Regions from separate parts of the Nitrospirillum guaranorum genome, predicted to be linked through region 1. Evidence: riboswitches for the same ligand, from Rfam matches in the RefSeq annotation. Region 1 holds a riboswitch; each other region holds the start of a gene.

Evidence for each region. A riboswitch is a leader RNA that binds a small molecule or an ion and turns the genes downstream of it on or off. The one in region 1 is predicted to bind cobalamin.
Region 2: linked by a shared signal. The riboswitch ahead of cobW (cobalamin biosynthesis protein CobW) and the one ahead of cobU (bifunctional adenosylcobinamide kinase/adenosylcobinamide-phosphate guanylyltransferase) in region 1 are both predicted to bind cobalamin.
Region 3: linked by a shared signal. The riboswitch ahead of UAJ10_RS26895 (TonB-dependent receptor) and the one ahead of cobU (bifunctional adenosylcobinamide kinase/adenosylcobinamide-phosphate guanylyltransferase) in region 1 are both predicted to bind cobalamin.

Annotation. Positions count from the first base shown of each region.
Region 1 is NZ_JAYEES010000001.1:160,668-165,533, forward strand. Features, by position in the region: gene UAJ10_RS00525 (cobyric acid synthase) at 1-1,235, opposite strand, end outside; gene cobO (cob(I)yrinic acid a,c-diamide adenosyltransferase) at 1,235-1,855, opposite strand; gene cobU (bifunctional adenosylcobinamide kinase/adenosylcobinamide-phosphate guanylyltransferase) at 1,874-2,398, opposite strand; cobalamin riboswitch at 2,560-2,795, opposite strand; gene UAJ10_RS00540 (glycosyltransferase 87 family protein) at 2,944-4,158, shown strand; gene UAJ10_RS00545 (efflux RND transporter permease subunit) at 4,386-4,866, shown strand, end outside.
Region 2 is NZ_JAYEES010000002.1:605,112-609,977, reverse strand. Features, by position in the region: gene UAJ10_RS08300 (hypothetical protein) at 1-443, shown strand, start outside; gene UAJ10_RS08295 (glycosyl hydrolase family 28-related protein) at 543-2,132, shown strand; cobalamin riboswitch at 2,244-2,475, shown strand; gene cobW (cobalamin biosynthesis protein CobW) at 2,767-3,816, shown strand; gene UAJ10_RS08285 (cobaltochelatase subunit CobN) at 3,974-4,866, shown strand, end outside.
Region 3 is NZ_JAYEES010000004.1:1,158,467-1,163,332, reverse strand. Features, by position in the region: gene UAJ10_RS26900 (4'-phosphopantetheinyl transferase family protein) at 1-371, shown strand, start outside; gene UAJ10_RS26895 (TonB-dependent receptor) at 372-2,441, opposite strand; cobalamin riboswitch at 2,581-2,808, opposite strand; gene UAJ10_RS26890 (DEAD/DEAH box helicase) at 3,204-4,802, shown strand.

The sequences.
Region 1 (4,866 bases):
GCACGGTCCGGTCCCTGGGTCACGCCCAGGTGCATCTCATAGCCCGTGAGGGCCGACCCGCCGGCGGCGTCACGGCCCGTCACCGCCCGCAGGGTCTTGGCCGGGGCCAGCACGGTTTCCACGTCCAGGTAGCCCAGACCGGCGGCGGTGCCGGGCGGCCCCTCGATGCCGTCGGGGTCGGCCACCGTCCGGCCCAGCATCTGATAGCCGCCGCACAGGCCCAGAACCCAGCCGCCCCGGCGCACATGGCCCGCCAGGTCGATGTCCCATCCCTGCGCGCGGAGGAAGGCCAGGTCGGCCAGGGTGGCCTTGGATCCCGGCAGGATGACGCCCTGGGCGTCGCCCGGCAGGGGCCGGCCGGGGGGCACCATCGCCACCGTCACCCCCGGCTCCAGCCGCAGGGGGTCGAGGTCGTCGAAATTGGCGATGCGCGACAGCATGGGCACGGCGATGCGCAAGGGCCCGCCGGCGGCGCGTTTCGCCCAGTGGGCCAAGTCCATGCCATCCTCGGCCGGCAGGCGGGCGGCGGCGACCTGGTGCGGCATGACGCCGAAACAGGGCCAGCGGGTGCGGGCCTCGATCTCCGTCACGCCCTTTTCGAACAGCCGGACATCACCGCGGAACTTGTTGATGAGGAAGCCGCGGATCTGGGCGCGATCCTCCCCGTCCAGCACGCCATGGGTGCCCACCAGGCTGGCGATGACGCCGCCCCGGTCGATGTCGCCAGCCAACACCACCGGCACGCCCGCCGCGCGGGCGAAGCCCATGTTGGCGATGTCGCCGGCGCGCAGATTGGTTTCCGCCGGGCTGCCCGCCCCCTCCACCACCACCAGGTCGCACTCCGCCCGCAGGCGGTGGAAGCTTTCCAGCACGGCCGGCAGCAATTCCCCCTTGCGGCGCTGGTAGGATGAGGCTTCGGCATTGCCCAGCACCCGGCCGCGCAACACCAGTTGCGCGCCCACGTCGGTCTGCGGCTTCAGCAGCACCGGGTTCATGTCCACCGAGGGCGCGACACCGCAGGCGCGGGCCTGCAGCGCCTGGGCGCGCCCGATCTCACCCCCATCCGACGTCACGGCGGCGTTGTTGGACATGTTTTGCGGCTTGAACGGGCGCACCCGCAGGCCGCGCCTGGTGTAGGCCCGCGCCAGGGCCGCCACCAGCAGCGACTTGCCGACGTCCGAACCGGTGCCCTGGATCATCAGGGCGCGGGCGCCCCCGGCGGTGCGGTCGGCCATCAGAAGTCGATCCCGCGCTGCGCCTTGATACCGGCCTGGAAGGGGTGCTTCACCGCCTGGAATTCCGTCACCAGGTCGGCGGCCTCGATGATCTCGGCCTTGGCGTTGCGGCCGGTGACCAGGACGTGGGTGTCGGGCAGGCGGGCGTTCAGCCCGGCCAGCACCTCGGCCACGTCCAGATAACCGTAGCGCAGCACGATGTTGATCTCGTCCAGCACCACCAGGTGGTACTGCGGGTCGGCCAGCATGCGCCGCCCCAGGTCCCAGGCGCGGACGGCGGCGGCGATGTCCCGCTCCTTGTCCTGGGTGTCCCAGGTGAAGCCCTCGCCCATCACATGGTGATCGATCAGGTCGGAAAAGCGCGTCAGCGCCGTCTGCTCCCCCGTCGCCCAGTTGCCCTTCACGAACTGGATAAATCCCACCCGCAGGCCATAACCGGCGGTGCGCAGCATCATGCCCAGCGCCGCCGTGGTCTTGCCCTTGCCGGGGCCGGTGTGGACCATCAGCAGGCCCTTCTCCCCCGTCGCCTGGGCCACGCGGGCGTCCTGCACGGCCTTGCGCTTCTGCATCTTCTCGCGATGGCGGGCGGCTTCGTCGTCCGGGGACTCAAGATCGGCCATGGCAACCTCCTTCCGCTCTTATTTCACTTTCAGGGGCAGGCCCGCCACCGTCAGGAACACCTGCGACGCCGTGGCCGCCAGGCGCTGGTGCAGGCGGCCGGCATGGTCCCGGAAGGCGCGGGCCAGCGCGTTTTCCGGCACGATGCCCATGCCCACCTCGTTCCCCACCAGGACGGTGGCGCCCACGCGGGCGGCCAGCGCCGCCTCCAGCCCCGCGACGGCGGCGGCCACGTCCCGATCGGCCAGCATGACGTTGGTCAGCCATAGCGTCAGGCAGTCGACCAGGACCGGCCCATCGCCGCCGGCGGCCAGCGCGTCGGCCAGATCCAGCGGCGCCTCCACCGTCGTCCAACCGGGCACGCGGTCAGCCTGGTGCCGGCCGATGCGGTCGCGCATCTCGTCATCCCAGGCCTGGGCGGTGGCGATATAGGTCCAGGGACCGGGCAGCGCGGTCACCAGCCCCTCGGCGAAGCGGCTTTTGCCGGAGCGGGCGCCGCCCAAGACCAGGGTGACGCCGGGGACGGCCATGTGCTCATGCGTCATCAGTCAGTTCCATCCCACCCGGTCTCACGCAGCGGTGGTACCAGAGGCCAAGACCGGCCGGAAGGAGGGGATTGCCTGTCGACGAGACCGAGGGGCCGCGAGCCCATGGGGCCCGCGTCGCCGCTGACCGGTTCCGCCGGGACACCCCGCCCCCGCGACCCTGCGCAATACCGCCGGCGGCAGGTCTCCTGGCTCACGGGTCAGGGCGCCGGCCCGGCCTTCCCAGGTTCCATCGGGAACCCAGTGGCCATCCCCCATACGGGGCCCCGTACGAGGGCGGGCGGCGCTCACCGTTCACAGTTGCGGGGGCAGCCGTGGAGTCGGATGCCGGGCATCCCCACCACGTTCCCTTTTCATCCACAGGCGTGCCTGTGGAACCGTCGGCGACGGCAGCCTTACGGCAATCGTTCGCGCCGGGCAAGGGCGGCATCGCGGCATTTTATCATAAATATGCAACGGCCAGGCCTTAGGGCTTGACCTTGAGCGCAAAGGTGTTAGGCATAGACCATAGAGCCTATTACCTATGAGATAGGTTGTTCCGCAGCATGGTCCGCCCGCCGCTTCTTCCCCTGCCGCGCCCACTGGTGTTCGGCCTCGCCCTCTGGGCCATCGCCCTGGTGGCGATCGAGGCGCAGGTGATTAGTGGACGGTTCGTTTCTGAATTCCACATCTACGCCGAGGCCACCTGGGCCTGGTGGCAGGGTGCGGAGATTTACGAGGACGGCATCAACGGCTTCCTCTACCTGCCGTCCAGCGCCGTGCTGTTCACTCCGTGGGCCTATCTTCCGCCGCTGTTGGGGGATGCCCTGTGGCGCCTGAGCCTGCTGGCGGTGTGCTGGTGGGGCGTGGGGCGGCTGTGCCGCCTGCTGGCGCCGGCGGATGGCCGGGGCGTGGATTGGCAACGGCTGTTCGGCGTCGCCCTGCTGGCGGCACTGCCCATTGGGGTGGTGGATCTGCGCGGCGCCCAGACGGAATTCCTGATGCTGGGCCTGATGCTGGCCGGCCTGGCCGACGTGGCGGAAGGCCGGTGGCGCCGTGCCGCCTTCCTGCTGGTGCTGGCCGGCGCGTTCAAGCCCCAGGCCCTGGCCCTGGTCATGCTGGCCTTCGCCCTGTGGCCCCGCCTGCGCCTGTCCCTGGCGCTATGGCTGGCGGCGGCGCTGGCCCTGCCCCTGGCGCACTGGGACCCCGGCTACGCCCTGGGGGAATACGGCCAGCTTGTGCGCAAGACCATGAGCAGCGCCAACCCCGGCGGCGGTGTCTGGCACGATTTCGCCAATGGCCTGGCCACCTTGGGCCTGCCGCTGGATCTGATGGCGCAGACCGCCATCCGCGCCCTGGCCGGCGTCGCCGTGCTGATCCTGGCGCGCGGCACCGTCAGCCGCCTGCCGGCCCCCAAGGCCGCCGCCACCGTGGCGGCGCTGATGGTCACCTATCTGCTGTTGTTCAACCCACGCACGGTCCTGGGCCATTTCGGCGACATGGCGCTGGTCGCCGGCGCCCTGGCGGGCTGGGAATTTCATGTCCGTCGCAATCGCGCGCTGGGCTGGGTGCTGGTGCTGTTGTGCTTCGCGCTGACCACGCACGTTTGGACACGGGGCCTGCATCTGGCCACCGCCACGTGGTTCAAGCCGTTGCTGGCCTGCGGATTCGGCCTGTACGTGGTGGTGCGCTGGGTACCTTCCCTGCCCGACCGCCCCGTCGCAGGGGGTCAGGACGCCGCCCGGGATACAGCGGGGGAGAGCCTGGCCATCCAAGGCTGATCGCCTTACATTCCCTTCGCCAACGGCGCAGTGACGCAGGCCACAGTTTTCCGATTTGGCGGCGATTGGTCGCGGCATGCCTAAATTCGAACCGTTGCGTATCGAAGTAGGTTCCCCTGAACCATCAAGCGCGTTAATTGTTTTGGGCTGTGCCGGGCGGGGGGCGACCTCGGCCCCTGGGCGTAGCGTTGCATTTTTCCGCATCGCATTGCCGGAGCCCCGTCCCCATGTGGATCGTCGCCTACGCCCTGAGGCGCCCCTATAGTTTCGCCGTGCTGGCCGGCCTGATCACGCTGCTGGGCGTGCTAAGCCTGTTCAAGATGCCCACGGACATCTTCCCCGAGGTGGAGATCCCCACGGTCACCGTGGTGTGGAGCTACTCGGGCCTGGACGCGCAGGAAATGACCGGCAAGATCACCGCCTTCGGTGAGCTGGCCATCATCAACACCGCCGACAACGTGGCGGAGGTGGAGTCCGAGACGTCCAACGGCGTGGGCATCATCCGCACCACCTTCCAGCCCGGCGTGAACATCGACCTGGCCATCTCCCAGATCTCCGCCATCTGCCAGACCATCCTGAAGCGCATGCCCACGGGCACGCAGCCGCCGCTGATCGTGCAGTACAGCCGGTCCTCCGTGCCCATCCTGCAGCTGGCGCTGTCGTCCGACACCATGTCGGAGGCGCAGCTGTACGACTACGGCCGCATCA
Region 2 (4,866 bases), on a different contig from region 1:
CAGAGACAGCCGGCTACCGCTCCTTCCCCGGCATGCTTTCCGACGGTGCACTTTCGGGCGACTTGGGAGAAGTGATTCCAGCACGGTTCGACGACGGCTTCTACCAGTTTGAAGTCGCGTTTGGCGGCAGGTGGTGCCGGGAGCAGGGCGTCCTTACCATCTGGGCTGAATCCGGAATCTGGGAATTGACTTTGCTTATAAATAAGATGCCGCCGGATCATGCGCCAACCTTTTATATAAATGATCGCCGTACCGTCCCGACATTCTCCATGACTGAAGATCGCCTAGAGGTTAAATTCCAGGCTGAGGCTCGGGGCGGATTCTTTACCGTGAAGATCGTCCCCAGAAGCACCTTCATTCCGGGCCTGGATCAACCGGGAACGGCGGATTACCGCTCGCTCGGTGCTTATGTTTTTAACATGGGCAAGCTCAGACGATTGTAATCCATGCGATAATAATTTGTCGACGCTTTGCATATCCTCACTACCGGAATTGCAAAGCGCCGGCGTTCCCCGTAATCGACATCCGATGTGGGTGGAAATATGCGAAGCGCTCCGGCCGAGGCATTTATTTGGTTCCTGTTTTCAGTCCCTTGCCTTTTTTGCGCGCATCCCACCTCGGCACAGGAAAAGGCTGTCCTGCCACAGACCCTGAATGTTCTCGAATTTGGGGCGGATCCTGCTGGCAAGCAGGATAGCGCCACCCCAATTGAAGCAGCTATTTCCGCTGCCTGCGCCAAAAGCAAAGCGGTTTCGCCAAGAACCATACATATTCCGCCTGGGTCATATAGCATATCCCACACAATCAACATAAGCTGCGATGATTTATCAATTGAAGGATCGGGAAAAGGCGTGACGACTTTATTTCCGACATCAAGTGGCGACGTATTCTTTGTGAAAAATAATGAAAAAAGCCCACGCCTGTATTCTGTTAATTTTCGGGATTTTCAAATTTATCGTACAGACGATCCGAAATCAGGCGCAGGTATTCATTATCTAAATGTTGTAGGGGGCAATATTGACCACATTTCCGTCGCCGGTCAATATATTGGCATTGAAATTGAATCCTCCCTTAGTCTGTATTTCAATGATGTCAATCCAGGCGGCAACAACAAGAGCGAGGGGTCACGGCTTTGGTGGGTGCACCGGTCCGGTCCCGATGGGGACAATCCATCAGAAAACTTCGTTGTGAACACCAATTCCCGTGCACAGCAGCGGGGAACCTACACTTACGGCATCCTGATCCAGGACACCGACGGCTTCAACATGGCCAACTATCATGTGGGCTTCACTAAAGGTCCGGCGTTAGAAGTGAAATCTCAATATCCTGGCGATGTCGCAGTCGGATTAACATTCTCCAACGGCGGCTTCGATGAGGCTCAATATTGTATCCACTCCACTCGAGCCCCTGGCGACACCGGCAATCGTGGAGCGTGGAGCTTCAACGGCGTGCTCTGCGAGCTGTCCGACCTAGATGGCTTCTACAATGACGACCCTCGTCTGACCAACGTCATCGCCATCGGATCCGCCTTTTTTCTGAACGGCCGTCACGGCTTAAATCTGTCGGCCGGCTCGGGCTTCAAGTTAGGTCAGTCCATCTTCAGCGCCAACAACCGCGAGAACCACGGCGGCGACCATGTCATGCTGTCGGGCACGGTAACCGACGTCAATCTGGACGGCAGCAGCTTTGTTCGAAGCGATGGGCGCAATCCCGTGGATTACGACGTGGTTCTGGCTGACCGCGCCGACCAGATTAGCGTCCAAGACGTCAAGCACGCGGGCGCCACCAAAGGGGATATCGATAGCCACGGAAGCGGCCAATATATCGCCCTTTCCGCCGTCTATTCAGGCCGTAGCACTACCCTGGGCGCCGACAGGTTAGCCCTGGCCGGGACGACGCCCCCCATCGGAGGTAGGCGGCTGGAGGCGGGAACATGCGCCGCCGGGATCGCCGTCGTCGCGAGCGCCCAACCTTCCATGGCGGCAATCGCCAGTCCCGCCGGGACGGATGCCGGGGACGGATTCCAGATCCGGGCTTTCGTATCGGCGCCGGGAGCGGTGACGGTGAAAGTGTGCGCCATCTCGTCTGCGACGCCGGTCACAACACGTTACAACGTCCGAGTGCTGGAGTGAAGCTGATGATCGGCGACAATTCAGATACCCCCACGCACCAGCACCAGCTGGACTTTCGAGGAAAGTCGAGGCTCGCCCACAAAGCCATCGATCGCCGCCTCCGACCCGGCGCAGTTTCGCCGGAGTGATAGTATCCTTTCGCCCTGGTCGGGGGGATAATAGGAAGTCTGGTTCGATGCCGGAGCTGCCCGCGCAACTGTATGCGGTCAATGTTGACCCACAGCCGGTCCCCAGTTGGACCTACGGTTAATGCCACTGGTGTGGACCTTGGGTCTCGACCGAGAAGGCAGGGTCGGCGTTATAATCCGCAAGCCAGGAGACTTGCTATCGCGAAGGCCCACGTCCAATCTGCCGGGATGACGGAGAAAGGGAATATCGCCATGGTCCTCCTCCCACCGAGGTTTCGTTCGCGCACCTTCCATTCGCTGTCCGCTAGAGCAAGATATGATCTTTCGTCACTGCGGCTTGCTCATAACCTGTTCATGGTAGAGTGGATTTAAACGATCAAGTGGCTTTACCTGATCGCGTTCCGCTCAAATCGGGATTATTGGCCGCATCACGCGTCGCGTCCCACCCGCCCCACTGCCGACCGAAGTGCGTCCCGTTATCCGCCTTTCGCTTGAGAGCCCCGCACATGCCGACCCCCACCGCCAAAATCCCCGCCACCGTCATCACCGGCTTCCTCGGCGCCGGCAAGACCACGCTGATTCGTGGCCTGCTGCAGAACCCCGGCGGCCGGCGCCTGGCGCTGATCATCAATGAGTTCGGCGATGTCGGCGTCGATGGCGCCGTGCTCAAGGGCTGCGGCGACGAGACCTGCCCGGAGGACCGGGTGATCGAACTGGCCAACGGCTGCCTGTGCTGCACGGTGGCGGATGATTTCGTGCCGGCGCTGGAAACGCTGCTGAACCGCGCCGACCCGCCGGACCACATTATCATCGAGACCAGCGGCCTGGCCCTGCCCAAGCCGCTGGTGCGCGCCTTCACCTGGCCGGCCGTGCGGTCCCGCGTGACGGTGGACGGCGTGGTAGCGGTGGTGGCGGCCGACGCCGTGGCGGAGGGCCGCTTCGCCCCGGATGCCGAGGCCCTGGCGCGGCAAAAGGCGGCCATGGAGGCCGGCGACGCCACGGTGGAGCATGAGACCCCCGTGCAGGAGGTGTTCGAGGACCAGGTGCTGTGCGCCGACCTGATCCTGGTCAGCAAGACCGACCTGGTGGACGAGGCCGGGCTGGCCGCTGTGGCCGAGACGGTGAAGGCCCTGCGACCCGCCGCCCCGCCACTGGTGCGCGTGGCCCATGGCGATGTCGACCCCGACGTGCTGCTGGGCCTGTCGGCCGCGGCGGAAGCCGACCTGGACGCCCGCGTCAGCCATCACGACAACGAGGAAGAGCACGACCACGACGACTTCACCAGCTTCGTGGCCGAACTGCCGTCCCAAGCCGATCCCGAGGCCCTGGTCCGCCGGCTGGTCGAGGCGGCCCAGCGCTTCGGCATCCTGCGCCTGAAGGGCTTCATCGATGTGCCGGGCAAGCCCATGCGCCTGCTGGTCCAGGGCGTGGGGAACCGTATCCAGACCAGCTATGACCGGCTGTGGGCGCCGGACGAGGCGCGACGCAGCCGCCTGGTGGTGATCGGCGAGACCGGCATGGACAGGACGGCCATCGAGGCGGCGCTGGCCGCCTGACTGGCAGCGGGTGCGGGGCGTGGACGCAAAGCGGCCCTATCCCCCATCCCCCTGCCTGTTGACCAATCCACCTGTTGAATTGACGGCGTATAGGGGCTAGAGCGGCATAACGCTCGCTTTCGTCTTTCAGTGTCGTCACACGGGTTCCGCCCCTCCCATGCACCTGCTGCCCACCCAGGCCGAGGATCTGCTGGCGTCCCCCCAAGCCGAGGATTTGGGGCAAACGCCGGCGGACTGCGTGCTGTTGTCCTTTTCCGACAGCGACCTGTCCTCGGTGGCCGCCGCCTACCACGCCCTGGGTGATGTTCCCTGGCGGCCGACCTTGCGCCTGGCCAACCTGATGCGCCTGGGCCATCCCCTGTCCGTCGACCTGTATGTCGAGGCGGTGATTTCGCGGGCCCGCCTGGTCGTGCTGCGCCTGAACGGCGGGACCGGCTATTGGCGTTATGGGCTGGAGCAGGTGGCACAGACCTGCAAGGCCCGAGGTATCCCTTTGGCCGTCCTGCCCGGCGAGGCCAAGGCCGATCCCGGCCTGGACGCCGCCGGCACCGTGGACCAGACCGCCGCCCGCCGGCTGTGGCGCTGCTTCGTTGAAGGCGGGCCCGAGAACACCGCCCGGTTCCTGGCCGAGACCGCCCATCTGCTGGGCCGGCAGCCACCCGCCACCCTCTTGGCGGGCGAGCCCACACCCTTGCCCCGATACGGGCGGCACGAGACGTGGCGCGCGCCCATCCCTGTCGAAGGCCCGCCTGCGGCGCTGGTCTTCTACCGATCGCACCTGCAGGCCGGCAACCTGGCGCCCCTGCACGCCCTGGCCGACGCCCTGGCCCGGCGCGGCCTGGCGCCCCGCCTCTATTATGTGGCCAGCCTGAAGGAAGGCCCGGCCGCCCAATGGCTGGCGGCCGAACTGGCGGCCCTGCGGCCAGCCGTGGTCCTGAACGCCACCGGATTTTCCGCGCGCCAGGGTCCGGAGGACTCATCGCCGCTGGACGCCCCCGGCGTGCCGGTGCTGCAGGCCGTGTTGTCCACGGGCACGGAGGCGCTGTGGGA
Region 3 (4,866 bases), on a different contig from region 1:
ACCGCCGCATCGGGGCGGAGGTGGCGACGGCCATGTTCGCGCCCGAGGAACTGGCTTGGCTGGATGCCCGGCCCGCCGGGCGCGGCGGGCCGGACCTGGTGACCTTCTGGACCCTGAAGGAGGCCTACATCAAGGCCTTGGGGCTGGGCCTGTCGCTGCCCACCGACAGTTTCGCCATGGCACCCGACGCCATAACGCCCCATGGCCCCGCGCTGATCCGCCACGACGGGTCGCTGCCGCCGGGCCAGGCCTGCCGGCTGTGGCGGCGCGACCTGCCCAGCGGTCACGCGGTGGCCGTGGCCTGGATGGGCCCGGTCGGCCAGCCCCCCGCCGACCTGGGGATGGAGGAAGGGCTGGCCGACCTGTGGTGATCAGAAAACCTTACCAACCGTGAAGCGGACGGAGCGGGGCTCCAGCGGGTGGACATGCAGGTCGCCGACGCCCTCCGCCGGTTCGCCCTTCAGCCGGTCGGTGTAATAATAGTCGGCGGCGTCATCCTTGCTGTCGAAGACGTTGTAGAGGCCGACGCCGAAGCGCAGGCCGCCCTCCAGCGTATAGTTGGCCGTCAGGTTCCACTCCTGGCTGCCCGACGAGCGCACGCTGTTGTCCTCGATCAGTGGATGGGCGCCGAAGTAGCGATACTCCACGCCGCCGCTCCATCCCGTCTCCTGGGGACCCAAGTCCCGCAGGTATATCGCCAGCGAGCCGATCAGCTTGGGCGCGTCGGGGATGAAGCTGCCGGCCGGATCGCGGTCGGTGTAGCGGGCATGGCTGAAGGCGACGCTACCGTAGAACTCCAGCCAGCCGACGGGGGCGTAGGTGGTGTTCAGTTCCAGCCCGCGCCGGCGGCTGGGGCGGCCCGCCTCCGTCTGGCCCACGTCGGCGTCGTAGGTCAGCTCCGACACGAAATCCATCTGGAAGGCCGTCAGGGTGGCGGTCAGGTTGGGCAGCAGGGTGCTGCGGATGCCCACCTCCTCGCCGGTGGCCTTGGCCAGCAAGGGCGCATCACCCCCATTGGCGCCTTTGGGGGTGACGCCGCGCACGTCGTCGCTGTGAAAGCCGCGGCCGGCGCTGACATAGACCTCCGTCCCCTCCCACAGGGTGGCGATGGCGCTGCCCTTGGGCTGGAACAGGCGGGCCGCCACCACGCCGGCGTTGCTGCCGTGGTCGGTGGCGGTCAGATAGTCCTCGCGCACGCCCACGACGGTGCGCAGCCAGGGTGTCCAGTGGCTGGTGGCCTGGGCATAGGCGCCGCCACCGGCCTCCCGGACGTTGTCATCGCTTAGCAGGGCGTGGGCCACGCGGGCCTTGGTCGCCCGCAGATCCACATGCACATCATCGAAGCGCGCGTCCAGGCCGGTCACGATCTCATGATCCAGGCCCAGCAGGCTCACGGGCCGGCTGTAGCTGACGGCCCCGCCGGCCACCATGCGGCTTTCATTTTGGGCGTGCTGGTCACCGTCGACGGGGTTGTCCAGGAAATGGGTGAAGTTGTTCCACAGCGTCAGCTGGTTGTTGATGACGTAGGCATTGGCCGTCACCTGACCGCCGGCCAGCCAGCCGGCCTCTACCGGCGTGGCGAGGGTGCCGGACAGGCTCATGCGCCGCGCCTGGCCGCCGTCCGTGGGGTCCAGGGTGCCATAGCGGCCGATCAGACCCTGCGCGATGGCGCGTTCCGGCTGGTCGGTGGTGGCGTTCCACAGCGCGCGGTAGTACATGGCCGTGACGCTGAAGCCGTCGTCCCGCTCCCCCTGGCCGTAGCGCAGCACGGCGTTGCCCTTGCGCAGGTTGTCCGGGTGGTCCCAGGGGCCGTCATAATGCACCAGCTCCCCACCCGCCATCAGCTGCCCGGCGCCCACCGCCGTGGTGCCGGCGGCGAAGGCGCGCCGATAGCCCAGCGTGCCGGCCGTCAGCGCCACCTGGGCCGGAATCTGGTCCAGATAGCCCATCTGGATGGAGCCGACAGCGGAGAAGTCGCCTTGCGCCGCGAAGTAGGGGCCCTTGGTGTAGCCGATGCCGCTGGCGAGTTCCGGAATCACGAAGTTCAGGTCGGTATAGCCCTGGCCGTGCGCGTGGGTGCGCATATTCACCGGCATGCCGTCCACGCTGGTGGCCATGTCGGTGCCGTGGTCCAGGTTGAATCCACGCAGCAGGTACTGGTTGGCCTTGCCCTCACCGCTGTGGCTGGTGACCACCAGGCCGGGCACCGTCTCCAGCATCTGGCCCACGCGATAGGCGGGCAGCAGATCCAGTTCCTCCTTCACCACCACGCCCTGGCTGGAGGTGGCGGCCGTGCCGATCAGGTCGCGGCGGGCGGCGGTGACCACCACGTCGTCAAGGGTGGCGGGGGACGACGCGTCGCCCTCCATGCAGGCGGCAAGGGCTGTGGGGCTGCTCAGAAACAGCAGCGGTGTTATTATTCCGGTAAAGAAACGACCCATGATTTGTTGGCCTCTGGCAACGTGACACGTCACCACGGGCCAAAGAATGGGTCACCCAACCCTCGGCCTGGATATTCCCAAACGGCCGGGACGGCGGACGCCCTCTCCCCATCGGTGCACCCCGCCCAATGTGCCCGTGCGTGACCACGGCGTGACGGCAGGTCTCCTGGCTCACGGGTCGTCACCCTGGCACCGCCTTCCCGGTTTCCCAGTGGCTTCGGTCCCCGCCCATGATATCGCGCGGGGATGGTGTCGGGCTCGCCGTTCACAGTTGCGGGGGCAGCCGCGGCATCGGGGAGGGGATCCCCACCGCGTTCCCTTTTCATCCCGCCCGGTCGGAGCGGGAACCGTCAGGGCTTTTCTACGGGGAATTGCAGGCGCGCGCAAACGCGATGTCGCGGCGCGGGGGTGAACACCCTGGCGCACAAGCTTGGCGGTTGTGTGACAAGGCCCACCCGCGCCGGGGCATGGCAGCAATACGGGGCGGTTCGAGCGATTTCCCTTGTACCTGGGACCGGTCACAGCCACTTATGCGGTCTTAAGGAATGGATGGCATCATCCGTTCCCATGCCGGGCCGCTGGGCCCGGCGGTATCCCCCGGGTGGCGCGTAGCGGTGGCGGCCAAATCGCCCCTGTAGCACCCAGGGCATACTCGACCTTCTGACACATGCCTGCCGGCACGCGCCCGGGCAAGGGCTTGACCGCGATCCGCGGCCGCGAGAAACAAACGCGGCCGGCGCGTCGCCCTGGGATTCCAAGACATTGACCGCTTTCGACACCCTTTCGCTGCGGCCTGAGATTCAGGCCGCCCTGGCCCAGCTGGGCCATCACACCGCCACCCCCATCCAGGCGCGGGCCATTCCCCATGCGCTGGAGGGCCGCGACATCCTGGGCATCGCCCAGACGGGCACCGGCAAGACCGCCGCCTTCACCCTGCCCATCCTACAGCGCCTGGGGGCCGCCCCCTCGGCCCTGCCGCTGCGCATGCCCCGCGCCCTGATCCTGACGCCGACGCGTGAGCTAGCGGTGCAGATCGGTGAGAGCATCACCAACTATGGCGTGGGCCTGAGGCTCAGCCACACCGTCATCCTGGGCGGCGTCGGCCAGGGCAGCCAGGTGAAGGCGCTGGCCAACGGCATCGACATCCTGGTGGCCACGCCCGGCCGCCTGCTGGATCTGATGACCCAGGGCCACGTGCGCCTGGACAAGGTCGAGGTGCTGGTGCTGGACGAAGCCGACCGCATGCTGGACATGGGCTTCATCCACAGTCTGAAGAAGATCATGGCCAAGCTGCCGGCCAACCGGCAGACGCTGTTCTTCTCCGCCACCATGCCGGCCGACGTCTCTGAATTGGCCAATAAGATGCTGCGGGACCCTCTGCGGGTGGAGGTGACGCCCGTCTCCACCACGGTGGAGCGGATCACCCAGAAGGTGATTTTCGTCCCCGCGGCGGAAAAGCGCCACGTGCTGGTCGACCTGATCCGCGGTGATGCCGGCATGCAGCGCAGTATCGTCTTCACCCGCACCAAGCATGGCGCCAACCGCGTGTCGGCCCAGCTGGAGCAGGCGGGCATCGAGGCTGCCGCCATCCACGGCAACAAGTCACAGAACGCGCGACAGAAGGCGCTGGACGGCTTCCGTGCCGGTGCCGTGCGGGTGCTGGTGGCGACCGACATCGCGGCGCGCGGCATCGACGTGGACGGCGTCACCCACGTGGTGAACTTCGAGCTGCCCAACGAGCCGGAGACCTACGTCCACCGCATCGGTCGCACCGCCCGCGCCGGCGCCTCCGGCGTCGCCGTGTCGCTGTGCACCGCCGATGGCGATGAGCGCGTCTATCTGCGCGACATCGAGAAGCTGATCCGCAAGTCCATCCCGGTGGGTGAGCGGCCCGAGGCCACGCCCCAGGCCGCCGCCGCCCCGGTGAGCCGTCCGCCCCTGCCGGCCCGCCAGCCGCGCAACGGCGGCGGCAATGGCGGCCGTGGACAGCCGCGTGGCCAGCGTGGCGCCGAGGGCCAGGCCGAAGCCAGGCCCGCCCGGGCCGACGGCCAGCGCCCCGCCCGGACGGAGGGCAACCGTCCGCAGGGCCCGCGCCCCCCGCAGGCGCCGCGTCCCCAGGGTCCGCGTCCTGAAGGGGCGCGCCCCGATGGCGCCCGTCCGCAGCAACAGGCGCGCCCACAGGGCCAGCGTCCGGCCCAGCCGCAGGGGCAGCGCCCCAACGCCGCCCGCCCGGCGGCACCGCGTCCCGCCCAGGATGGCCGGGGCACCCAGTTCTCCAGTTTCGTGGCGGCCTTGAACGCCAACGAAGATCAGCAGCCGTCGGCGCGCGAGGATCGCAACCGTCCGCGCCGCCGCCGCTGATCCCAGTCCGGGTCCCAAGTCCTGGTCCCAAGTTCTGGTCTTGATGGTTCTTTAGGAAGAGGAG